3 regions of the Faecalibacterium wellingii genome follow, and region 1 is predicted to be linked to each of the others. Evidence: a T-box and tRNA genes for the amino acid it is inferred to sense, from the RefSeq annotation. Region 1 holds a T-box; the other regions hold tRNA genes.
The links. A T-box is a leader RNA that pairs with one kind of tRNA and senses whether it is charged. The one in region 1 lies ahead of tyrS (tyrosine--tRNA ligase), so its partner is inferred to be a tRNA-Tyr.
Positions count from the first base shown of each region.

Region 2: it encodes a tRNA-Tyr, which carries the amino acid that the T-box ahead of tyrS (tyrosine--tRNA ligase) is inferred to sense. The anticodon was not compared.
Region 3: it encodes a tRNA-Tyr, which carries the amino acid that the T-box ahead of tyrS (tyrosine--tRNA ligase) is inferred to sense. The anticodon was not compared.

Region 1 is NZ_CP094473.1:1,472,488-1,476,681, forward strand. Features, by position in the region: gene MTP37_RS07060 (CapA family protein) at 1-237, shown strand, start outside; gene MTP37_RS07065 (ACT domain-containing protein) at 289-756, shown strand; gene tyrS (tyrosine--tRNA ligase) at 890-2,110, opposite strand; T-box leader at 2,175-2,432, opposite strand; gene recN (DNA repair protein RecN) at 2,500-4,164, opposite strand; gene MTP37_RS07080 (arginine repressor) at 4,180-4,194, opposite strand, start outside.
Region 2 is NZ_CP094473.1:858,118-862,311, forward strand. Features, by position in the region: gene MTP37_RS04035 (plasmid recombination protein) at 169-1,434, shown strand; gene MTP37_RS04040 (hypothetical protein) at 1,452-1,628, shown strand; gene MTP37_RS04045 (DUF6061 family protein) at 1,727-1,978, opposite strand; tRNA gene MTP37_RS04050 (tRNA-Tyr) at 2,131-2,215, opposite strand; gene MTP37_RS04055 (winged helix-turn-helix domain-containing protein) at 2,568-3,632, shown strand; gene MTP37_RS04060 (C4-dicarboxylate ABC transporter) at 3,702-4,194, shown strand, end outside.
Region 3 is NZ_CP094473.1:2,286,268-2,290,461, forward strand. Features, by position in the region: gene MTP37_RS10830 (sirohydrochlorin cobaltochelatase) at 1-809, opposite strand, end outside; cobalamin riboswitch at 975-1,185, opposite strand; tRNA gene MTP37_RS10835 (tRNA-Tyr) at 1,442-1,526, shown strand; gene MTP37_RS10840 (hypothetical protein) at 1,731-2,411, shown strand; gene MTP37_RS10845 (plasmid recombination protein) at 2,657-3,922, opposite strand.

The DNA of each region.
Region 1 (4,194 bases):
AAAACAACAGAACCCGATGGCTCTGTTCGGTGCGCAGTGCGGGATCCCAGACTCTGGCCGACTGTAACGCATTACGATGCAGGCAAATCCAATGTGCGCACCTATCTGCTTCAGGACTACACTGCTGCGCTTGCTCAAGCGCACGGTGTGCGGAATGACTATCCGGATTTCAGTCTGGAATGGATCCGGGCGGTTGCCCAGAAAAACATAGACCCGGAATTTTTGCAGCTTACCTGAGTGAATTTTACGTTGTTGAAGCCCGCTTTTCGGGCAGAACGGAGGTTCTTTATGTACGGAGTATCGAAGATCAACATTGAGACCAGCCTGATGATGATCAGTGTGCAGGACGTGGAGTTCAAGGGCAACAGTCTGGCACGGTATTTGCAGATTTTTGCGGATAACGGCGTGGTCGTAGATATGATCAGCCAGAGTGCACCCCATGGTACTACCATTGATTTCAGCTTTACCGCTTCCAGCAGTGATCTTCCGCTGGTGATGAAGGCCATTTCCGTTGCAAACTTGGACAAGGATGCCAAGGCTTCCCCGCTGATCAGCGTGGGCTACTCCAAACTGAACCTGTTTGGAGAGGAAATGGTCGCCAGCTGCGGCGTGGCCGCCCGTGCCCTGAACGCGCTTGCAATGGCGGGCATTGAGGTTCTGCTCATTACCACCAGTGATCTGGATATTTCACTGCTGGTCCATGCAGAAAACGAGGATGCCGCTTATGAGGCTCTGAAGAAGGCTTATGAGCTGTAAGCTGTTTTCTTGATGCAGTAAACATGAAAAGGCGCAGATGAGTCAACAAACTCACCTGCGCCTTTTATTCTGTGAAAGAATCAGCCTGCACCGTTTTATCGGTGTGCAGACTGATTCTTTCAGGATGTTTTCATTACAGGGTGACCTTATGATAGATCTTTTTGCCCTTTTTGATCACAATGCCCTTTACCAGCTGCTCAGCAGTAAAGCTTACAGTAGGAGCTGCGGCTTTCTCACCGTCCACCAGCACACCGCCCTGCATCACCAGACGGCGTGCCTCGCCGTTGGATGCAGCCAGACCAGCCTTGACCATCAGGGTCAGGATACCGATGGATCCATCGGTCAGATCGGCCTCGGTCAGCTGAGTGGAAGGCATGTGCTCGGTATCCATGGCGTTGCCGCTGAACAGCGCGCGGGCTGCGTTCTGAGCCTTTTCGGCTTCTTCCTTGCCATGAACCATGCTGGTCAGCTCGTAAGCCAGAATTTCCTTGGCCTCATTCAGGCGCTGATCCTTCCAGGTGCTCATCTCATCGATCTGCTCCAGCGGCAGGAAGGTAAGCATCCGGATGCACTTCATCACGTCGGCGTCGCCCACATTGCGCCAGTACTGGTAGAACTCGAAGGGGCTGGTCTTATTGGGATCCAGCCAGACTGCATTGCCGGCGGTCTTGCCCATTTTCTTGCCCTGAGAATCGGTCAGCAGGGTGATCGTCATGGCATAAGCGTCTTTGCCCAGCTTACGACGGATCAACTCTGTACCGCCCAGCATGTTGCTCCACTGGTCATCGCCGCCGAACTGCATGTTGCAGCCGTAGTGCTGGAACATATAGTAGAAGTCGTAGCTCTGCATGATCATGTAGTTGAACTCGAGAAAGGACAGGCCTTTCTCCATGCGCTGCTCATAGCACTTGGCGCGCAGCATGTTATTCACAGAGAAGCAGGCACCCACGTCACGCAGCAGCTCAACATAATTCAGGTTCAGCAGCCAGTCAGCATTGTTCAGCATCAGGGCCTTGCCATCGGAAAAATCGATGAACTTTTCCATCTGCCTTTTAAAGCAGGCCGCATTGTGGGCAATGTCTTCCTTGGTGAGCATCTTGCGCATGTCGGTACGGCCGGAAGGATCACCGATCATGGTAGTGCCGCCGCCGATCAGCGCAATGGGCTTGTTGCCTGCCATCTGCAGGCGCTTCATCAGGGTCAGGGCCATGAAATGGCCAGCGGTCAGGCTGTCGGCAGTGCAGTCAAAACCGATATAGAAGGTTGCTTTGCCGTTGTTGATCAGGTCGATGATCTCATCATCGGTGATCTGAGCCACCAGCCCGCGAGCCTTGAGTTCTTCGTACAGAGTCATAATCATTTCCTCCTGTTGTATGGGCAGAGGGAAAATAAAACGCCCTCTGCCAAAAATAAATTTGGCAGAGGGCGAGAAAAATCGCGGTACCACCTCTGTTTGCCGTTTCCTCACAGAAACGACCTCACGAGTGCACACCCCAGAGTAGAGTGACACTCCTGCGTTTGTAACGCTCGCACGCGGCACAGCCTACCAGCCTTGTAAAGGCATTCGACCTGCAGCTCCGGGAGGTATTTCCCCTGCTGCTCTGCGGTCCCTTGCACCAACCGGGACTTCTCTGAGCAGAGCGCTTCAAGGTACTTGTTCCCTTCAACGCCATTAACAATAGCTACTTTATCACAATACCGGATACTTGTCAACCCCTGTTTCCAGCAGCAGCCGAAACAGGCTTACTGCGCTCCGAGACCCAGCATTTCCCGGGCATTTGCACGGGAAATGTCGGTCACATGGTCACCGGAGATCAAGCGGGCCAACGCTTCCACACGGCCTTCCTCATCCAGCGGGTGAATTTCGGTATAGGTGCGGTCATTGGCCACATTTTTCTGGATCAGCAGATGGCAGTCGGCCAGTGCAGCGATCTGGGCTGTATGGGTGATGCACAAGATCTGGTGGCCCTGCGCACTCTGACGCAGAACTTCGCCGATGCGCCCAGCAGCCTTGCCGGAAACACCGCTGTCAATCTCATCATAAATCACCGTAGGCACAGCATCTTTATCTGCCATTGCGTTCTTGATGGCCAGCGTAATACGGCTCAGCTCGCCGCCAGACGCAATTTTTGCAAGGGGTTTGGGCGCCTCACCGGGGTTTGTGGAAATGTAGAACTCGATGCTGTCCTGTCCATGGCTGGCCAGCGGGCCGCGGGTGTGCCGCAATGTCATGCGTACACCCGGCATATTCAAAAAATCCAGCGTGCCGGAAATGCGTTTGTTCAGTGCTTCAAAAGCGTTCAGCCGCGTCTGGGTCAAGGCCTCTGCCTTTTCACGGGCCAGCGCATAAAGACGCCGCTTTTCTGCCTGCAGATGGTCGTGCCGTTCCTGAGAGGACTGGATGCGTTCCAGTTCCTCCCTTGCATTCTGTCCGAATTCGATCACATCTTCTACTGTATCACCATATTTACGCTTGAGCTTATAGATGAGATCCAGCCGCTGCTCGATCTCATCCAGCTCAGCGTCATTGGTATCGTAGGCGTCCAAACGGCCGATCAGGTCAGCAGCAACATCCTTTGCATTATAGTAAAGATCCAGCAGTTGGCTGGATGCAGCAGCAAGTGCATCGTCAAGCTGCGCTGCCGTGTCGATTGCATGGGAAGCTTCGCCCAGCAGATCGACAGCACCGGACGATTCGTCATCGCCCGAAAGCAGAGCATAACTCTGTGCGATCTTATCCCGGATAGCCGATGCATTGGCCAGAATTTTTCTGCGGCTTTCCAAGGTCTGTTCCTCGCCAGCCGTCAGCCCGGCGTCTTCGATCTCCTGTACCTGATAGCTCAGCAGATCGATTTTTCTCTGCTTTTCGGCCTCGTCGGTGATCATGGCATCCAGTTCTCGCTTGATGCGCACAAGCTCCCTGTACAGTACATAGTATTCCTGAAATTCCGCGTCGTTCTGTGCATAATCATCCAGAATCCCCAGATGCCTTGCCGGGTTCAGAAGTCCCACGGAGTCGTGCTGACCGTTAATGTTGATAAGTCCGCCGCACAGCTCCCGCAGGACGGACGCAGTCGCGGGCATCCCGTTGATGCGGCAGGTGCTCTTGCCCTCGGCGGTGATCTCACGGCTGAGCATCAGCGCATCCGAACGTTCGTACCCCGCCTTCTCCAGACTGTTCAGCACGGCATCCGGCACCTGTTCAAAGGCAGCACGGATGACGGCCTTAGATGCGCCCGTGCGCACAAGGTCTTTTGAAGTGCGGTTACCAAGAATGGCATTGATGGAATCGATCAGGATGGACTTGCCTGCACCGGTTTCACCTGTGAGGACATTCAGACCAGGCTTGAAATGCACTTCAGCCTTCTGGATAACTGCAACATTTTCAATTTGCAGGCTGCTTAGCATATACTCTCTCCCGCATTATTTTTGTACGAT
Region 2 (4,194 bases), 610 kb from region 1:
TTGATTAGCTCTCCCGCAGGAGACGTTCCCCCTCGGAGAGTCCTCGAAGAGCCCACTACACTTTGCAGCCCATAGGGATGAAAGTGTCATAGTGGGTTATTACACTTCCGGGGAAGTGCATCTCCGTCCTCGTCACCTTCCTCTGAACCCCAAAAGGAGGGATGCCCTTTGGCAAGAAATGATGGTATTGACCGCACCAGTGTCCGAAATCTCGCCGTTTCAGACAAAGCCGTTGGCAACACCCAGCAGCACAACGAGCGCGAAAAGGACAGCTATCGGAACCCCGACATTATCCCCCAGCGCACCTCATGGAACGTCCACTTCAAAAAGCCAACCGCCAGCTACACCGACCTATTCGCCCAACTGGAAGCCGCCGAAACCATCTCCACGCGCGGCTTGAAGCCGGATGCTACCCACTACTGTGAACTTGTCTTTGATGTCAACTCGGCCTATTTTGACAATCACGGTGGCTACGAGTTCGCCAAGCAGTTCTATGCGGATGCCTACAAAGCTGCTGTGCAAATCGTGGGCGGTGAGCAGTATATCCTCTCGGCAGTCATGCACGCCGATGAGATCAACCGTGCCATGACCGAAGCACTGGGCCGGGAGGTCTACCACTACCACCTCCATGTGGTCTATGTACCTGTGGTGGAAAAGCAGATCCTCTGGTCGAAACGCTGCAAGGACAAGGCACTGGTCGGCACCGTCAAGGAGACTGTCATGCAGGTCAGCCGGAGCAAGAAGTGGGCATCCAAGCCCCTGCTGGACGATGCCGGAAAGCCCGTGCTGCAAAAGAACGGCAAGCCAGTCCTGAAGAAGTCGTACAGCGTCCTGCAGGACGATTTCTTCAACTATATGCGCGCTGCCGGGTACACGGATGTGGAGCGCGGTGAGCGCGGCAGCACCGAAGAACACCTGACCGTCACCCAGTTCAAAGTCCAGCGGGAGCAGGAACGGCTGGACACCCTGACCACCCAAGCCGACCAGCAGGCACAATCGCTTGCTAAAACCAGTCAGGCCCTCTCCCGAAAGGAGAAAGAACTTGCCTCCATTCAGAAAAAGACCACGCTCACGAAAGAAGCCCTCATTCATGCGCGCGATCTGGATTATATCGGCAAGCGCACCTTTCTCGGTAACTACTCGCTGACCGAAGAAGAATTCTCCAAGCTGAAAAAACAGGCCGACCACGGCTATATGATGGACGTGGAGAACCGCCGCCTGAAAGAAGAACTTTCCACCGCCAAGAAGGAAGCTGCTCATTGGGGTCAAAAGTATCATGAGCTCTGGTATGAAGTGAAGCCCTATCTGGACGCGCTACACCGTGCGCCTGAACTGGTGCGCGGCTTTCTGGAAAAGATTCTTGCCCCCAAGCAGGAGCGCACCATGAATGTGCCGCAGCGAAACCGCAAGCGTGGGCAGGATATGGAACTTTGATTTTCGGAGGATACCATTTGAACAAAAAGAAGAAGTCAAACAAATCCGGCTACCCGGATGAAGCAATCAAGACCCTTGCACGTTGCTTTTATCCCTCCATGGTTGAGTTTTTCAACAGCGAGGAAGGCCAGCGCGAATATGAGGAATGGCTGAAAGAGCAGGAAGCACTACAAGCCTTGCCTGTTGCAGCATAAAAACAGCAGGACGCTCCCAGTAAAGGGAACGCCCTGCCTTATATAGATGTATCTCACCGAGGTGTGTCCAGTTGGGCACACCTCTTATTTTTTTGTCCTTAATCTTCTAGCCCATGGCTCCCGGTTGCATTTTTCAAATATTCCTCTGGGTCGCCATTCAAAATCAAGTCCGCATAGCCCAGCGGGTCATTGTAGATGAGGTAGTCCAGTTCTGACCTCTGCTCCATGGTAACATCCAGAGCATCCTCGGCCCCGGTGCAGTCAATGGAAATTTTTCTCCCATCCCGGAGTAGCAGTTCCACGCACCCGGTATCCATGTTGAAATGGCAAGCTCTTGCATCGTACTTCATAATCATACCCTCCAAATCTTGTGATTGTCTTACGGTCTATGACAAGGTATCGGAGTTTTGTGCCGTCCACGGGAGCCTTCATTGTTGTACCCGAAGAAAACGAAAAATCCGAACCCTTCTCCAATCGGAAACAGGTTCGGATTTTTCTTGTTTGGTGGGCGCGGGTGGATTCGAACCACCGAAGCTGAAAGCAGCAGATTTACAGTCTGTCCCCATTGGCCACTCGGGAACACGCCCATATTCAATTCGCAGTCTCACAGACTGCCTGTATATATTACCACTGGGGCAAGGGTTTGTCAATGTTTTTTGAGGAAATTTTCTTGCAGGGGACGGAAGTAAGTGAAAAGCCCCGGGATCAAGGCGTCCCGGAGCTTGTTGGAGCTGGTGACAGGAACTGAACACGTTCCAACATTTTTTTTTGAGAGAAAAATGCACAAAAAACATACCTTGAAAATGTTCAGGACGCTAAATTATTTCGGAACCCGAAAAAAGTATTGATGTATCCCAAACAGCGTGTTATTCTGTAGACAGTGCTTATTTCACAATCCGAAATAAGCGAAGACAATGGGGTCTGAAAGGAATCACAGCTATGAAAAAATCCAGCCTGCGGACAGTAAAGGAGAAGAACCGCCGCCTGATTTTGCGGGCACTGCTCACCGAGGGCGGGCTCTCCCGGATCGAACTGGCAAAACAGACAGGACTTTCTCCCAGCACCATCACGGCGCTGGTGGGAGAGCTGCTGGCAGAGGGCGTCGTGCAGGAGAGCGGCCTGCGTGCCGCAACGGCAGGGCGCAGCCGTGCCGGACTGACCATCTGTCCGGACTATGGCAGGGTCGTTGTGGTAGATATCGGACGCAGCCATGCGGTTTTATATCTCTACGACATGGCTTTGCAGTGTGTGTTCCGCACGGTGCTGCCCGACCACGGCGGGGATGGAAACGAGCTCCTGACTTCGATCTCTGATGCGATCTTTCAGGGCTTTTCCATGGAGGAGCTCCACGCAGGCAAGATGAAGAGCATCGGGCTGCTGTTTCAGGACGACACCGAGATCAGCGAGTTCCGCGTGATGTACTCCACCGGTTATACCGCGGCGACCATTTCTCTGCGGGAGGCGCTGTTTACCCAGTTCAAAGTGCCGATCGTGGAGGAATACAGCCGGGTCTATACCGTAAGCCGTGCACTGGCAGAGGCCGGCAAGTCGGTAGGTTCCAACTATGCACACATCGACCTTGGCGACCGGGCCGTGGTGCAGATCGTGCAGAAGGAACAGCCGGTGGCACTGCGCAGCGAGGGACAGGCAGACATCACCGGTCTGCTGCTGCCCGAAGGCGGCTCTCTGCTGGAGCTGGCGCAGAACTTTGAAGTTGCACCGCCCGCTCAGCAGGCGGCAGCGCTGAAAAACACGCAAAGCCCGGTGAGCTGCTTTACGGTGCGGCTGAGCAATGTGGCGCGGCTGCTCTGTTCGCTGTTCGTGATCGAGAAGCTGTATCTCTCCGGCCCGGCGGCTGCAAGCCCGGCGTTCATGCGCGGGGTGGTGCAGAAGCTGAAAAGCCCGGAGATGCGTCCGGTGGTGCTGAACCCGGATCCCGTCCATACGCCTGCCTTTATGGCAACGGATCTGCGTCAGAGCCTGTTGTGCAGCACGGACGCCTGAAAATGAAACTTGCCGTGGTTTACGGTGAGAATAAAGGGGGCTTGCCCCCGCAAAAAAAGGAGCAGAACTATGTTACAAGGCATTCTGATCGTTGTGGCATTCCTGGTCGTCGCGGCATTGATGATGACCAAGAAGATCCCTACTCTGCTGGCGCTTCCTTTGATGGCTGTCGTCATCTGCATCATCGCCGGTGTGCCGATGTTCGGCAAAAACGCGGACGGCGCAGAGATCGGCTGGCTGACCACCGTGTTTGAAGCCGGCACCGTCCGTATGGGCAGCGCCATCATGGCAACCATCTTTGGTGCATGGCTGGGTCAGCTGATGAACAAGACCGGCGTCACCGAGAACATCATCAAAAAGAGCGCTGAGCTGGGCGGCGACCGTCCGCTGGTAGTCACCCTGATCATGGTTGTGGCCACCGCTGTCCTGTTCACCACCCTGAGCGGTCTGGGCTCCATCATCATGGTAGGCTCCATCGTGCTGCCCATCCTTATCTCTGTTGGCGTGCCCGCTGCAAGCGCAGCCTGCATCTTCCTGATGGCATTCACCACCGGCCTTGCCT
Region 3 (4,194 bases), 810 kb from region 1:
TAGCCGGCTTCCTTCACGGCAGCAGCGGTGACAGCCTTGGCAACGTCTTCCTTATCCTGATTGATGATGGTGGCATCGGAGCCGACCTCGCCCAGCAGGGGCTCAGCCACAGCGACAGATTCAAACTTGTCGCGGTAGGTGTCGATCATTTCCATCATCTCGTCGTACTCAGCGCCGTGCATCAGGTGGGTGGGCTGGACGACAAGGTTCTTCACGCCGTTTGCCACAGCGCGGTTCATGGCCTGCTGCATATTATCGATCTTTTCGCCGTCACGGGCCTGCACATGGTTGATGATGATCTGTGCGGTGAAGGCGCGGCGCACGCTCCAGTCCGGGTATGCGGCCTGCAGAGCATCCTCGATGCCCTTGATGTCCTTCACGCGGCTGTCGTTGAAGGAGGTGCCGAAGGAGACCACCAGCAGCTCGTTGTCGCCGATGTCGTCCTGATTGCGGGCATCGTCCTTGGAGGCATCGCCGGTGTCACGGCCAAAGTAGTCAGGGTCGGCGTTCTCGCCTTCCACCAGTTCCTTCTGGGTGTCGGTCAAAGCATCCCATGCAGCCTTGGCGGCTTCGCACTGAGCATCGGTGTCATCATTGCGCTCCTGCACATAGATGGCATCGATCAGGTCTGCCACATTCTTTGCTGCCATTTCGTCAGCCTCCTCGCTGCTCGCTTCGCTGGAAGCGGCAGACGCAGCGGTGCTGGATGCAGTGCCGGAAGCAGCACCGCCGCAGCCGGTGAGCACGCCGGCGCACAGGGCCAGAGCCGTAACAGCTGCAGCCAGCTTCTTGGTTTCGATCTTTCTCATTGTCTTGTCCTTTCCTGTGGATAAATTGCGGCCGAACCGAACAAAGGGTACAGGAAAGTGAGGTAAAAAAGAGGCCCTTTTGTCCTGCGGATGGCATGACAAAAAGACCTCTGATTTTTTCAGGGCTTTTTGGTACAACCAATTCCTCGTGATCTGGGGCTCAGGCCCCCGTACCAACAGCAGGCAGGTTTCCTGACTGAAAGATCGCCGCCCGGCGCCGCCTTCCCGGAGCAATGCTCCAGTGGCCGGTGCGCACAGCACCCTGACGCGGACTCCCTTATCACAGTGACGAGATCGTGCGGGATCTGCACCCGCTTCCCTTTTACCCTTCCCACCGCGCAAAGCGGCAGAAGGCACCTGCTGTTTTCTGTTCAGTTCGTCCGGAATTATAACATAGAATTGCGCAGAATGCAATCCGGAGCCGCCGGATCTGCCGCTTATCCAATAAATATTTTTGCAGCAAAAAAGACGGATATCCGCCGTTTTCGCACAAATCCATCCACATTGCCGCACCCTGCCTTCGACGGGCGCAAAAAACCTTTGAAGAAAAAAGTAAAAAACAGTTGACAAAATCCATTTCCCATGCTAAAATAAGCAAGTCGTCCGGCGAACGGACGCGCAAAAATGAATATGGGCGTGTTCCCGAGTGGCCAATGGGGACAGACTGTAAATCTGCTGCTTTCAGCTTCGGTGGTTCGAATCCACCCGCGCCCACCAAACAAGAAAAATCCGAACCTGTTTCCGATTGGAGAAGGGTTCGGATTTTTCGTTTTCTTCGGGTACAACAATGAAGGCTCCCGTGGACGGCGTAAAATGTATACAACGCAGAAACACAAATGAATTTAACATCTATGCTGATTTTTGTGCAAAATATTGTATTATATTAGTTGATGACAAATTTAATAGCGGAGGTTATCATCTATGAAACTAACTCCTGAAGAGAAGAGAAAAGTGGTTTCTTGTTGTAATGGCAATCTTATCCCTGACCATGATTTTGATTGGGTACATAACTATCCGACAGAATGGTTTCAGCAAAAATTCGATTTTATACCAGACGAAAGGTTGAAAGAACATTTAGGGGATGAGTTTTATCAGACGCGATTTGCATATACCTTAATGCAAACTCTGAGCCTACCAATGTCAAAAAACAAAGGCATCATTAAGTTTCAAATTATACAGTACGCATCTATTTGTGAGGCTTTGCTAAATTATACCTTAGAGCATTATTTCAAGGAAACATTTGAAAATCAGTTTGCTGCGGTGACTTTCAAAAAGTGTTCACAAGCGCTAACTGAAAAAACAAAGATAACCTATGATGGAAAAGCGCTGTATTTATGTGATACAAAAAGCGAAAAAGCTAAAATTGAGTGGACTGCAAATCCAGTAAAAGCAGATTTTGCACTAGAAAATGGCATTCTATCGGAAACGACCAAAGAGAAATATTGTGAGTTATACGATTTAAGGAATAATGCACATATTTTGAAGGCAGCAAGAGCCGACTACTATCCTAGACTCAAAGACGCAAGTGCTGCATATGAGTTGGCAGTACAGTTTATTGACGAAATTCGAGCATATTTTAATGCACACACGCTTGACTCTTAATCTTATATGTAAAGCAGGGCGTTCCCTTTACTGGGAGCGTCCTGCTGTTTTTATGCTGCAACAGGCAAGGCTTGTAGAGCTTCTTGCTCTTTCAGCCATTCCTCATATTCACGCTGGCCTTCCTCACTGTTGAAAAACTCAACCATGGAGGGATAAAAGCAACGTGCCAGCGCCTTGATTGCTTCATCCGGGTAGCCGGATTTGTTTGACTTCTTTTTTTTTGTTCAAATAGTATCCTCCGAAAATCAAAGTTCCATATCCTGCCCACGCTTGCGGTTTTTCTGCGGCACATTCATGGTGCGCTCCTGCTTGAGGGCGAGAATCTTTTCCAGAAAGCTGCGCACCAGTTCAGGCGCACGGTGGAGCGCGTCCAGATAGGGCTTCACTTCATACCAGAGCTCATGATACTTTTGACCCCAATGAGCAGCTTCCTTCTTGGCGGTGGAAAGTTCTTCTTTCAGGCGGCGGTTCTCCACGTCCATCATATAGCCGTGGTCGGCCTGCTTTTTCAGTTTGGAAAATTCCTCCTCGGTCAGCGAGTAGTTGCCGAGGAAGGTGCGCTTGCCGATATAATCCAGATCGCGCGCATGAATGAGGGCTTCTTTCGTGAGCGTGGCCTTTTTCTGCACAGCGGCAAGTTCCTTCTCCTTTTTGGAGAGGGTCTGACTGGTTTTGGCAAGCGACTGCGCCTTTTGGTCGGCTTGGGCGGTCAGGCTGTCCAGCCGTTCCTGCTCCCGTTGAACTTTGAACTGGGTGACGGTCAGGTGTTCTTCGGTGCTGCCGCGCTCGCCGCGCTCTACATCGGTGTACCCGGCATTGTGCATATAGTTGAAGAAATCGTCTTGCAGGATGCTGTACGACTTCTTCAGGACTGGTTTGCCGTTCTTTTGCAGGACGGGCTCTCCAGCATCGTCCAGCAGGGGCTTGGATGCCCACTTCTTGCTCCGGCTGACCTGCATGACGGTCTCCTTGACTGTGCCGACCAGTGCCTTGTCCTTGCAGCGTTTCGACCACAGGATCTGCTTTTCCACCACAGGTACATAGACCACATGGAGGTGGTAGTGGTAAACTTCGCGGCCTAGTGCTTCGGTCATGGCACGGTTGATCTCGTCGGCGTGCATGACTGCCGAGAGGATATACTGCTCACCGCCCACGATCTGAACAGCAGCTTTGTAGGCATCCTCATAGAACTGCTTGGCGAACTCGTAGCCACCGTGATTGTCGAAATAGGCAGAGTTGACATCAAAGACAAGCTCGCAATAATGGGTGGCATCCGGCTTCAGGCCGCGCGTTGAAATCGTACCAGCGGTTTCCAGTTGGGCGAACAGGTCAGTGTAGCTGGCGGTTGGCTTTTTGAAGTGGACGTTCCATGCAGCGCGCTGGGGGATAATATCGGGGTTCCGATAGCTGTCCTTTTCGCGCTCGTTGTGCTGCTGGGTGTTACCAACGGCCTTATCCGAAACGGCGAGGTTTCGGACACTTGTGCGGTCAATACCATCATTTCTTGCCAAAGGGCATCCCTCCTTTCGGGGTTTATCGGGAGGTAACGGGGAACGGAGATGCACTTCTGCGGAAGTGTAATAACCCACTATAACACTTTCATCCCTATGGGCTGCAAAGTGTAGTGGGCTCTTCGAGGACTCTCCGAGGGGGAACGTCTCCTGCGGGAGAGCTACGATCAAGTTCGCACAATGCGAACTTGATTGCTCCGTACGTATCTGAAAAAATTGCGTACGGACTTCAAATAACCTGTACGGTTCGTACGGTGTACGAAAATCCAAAA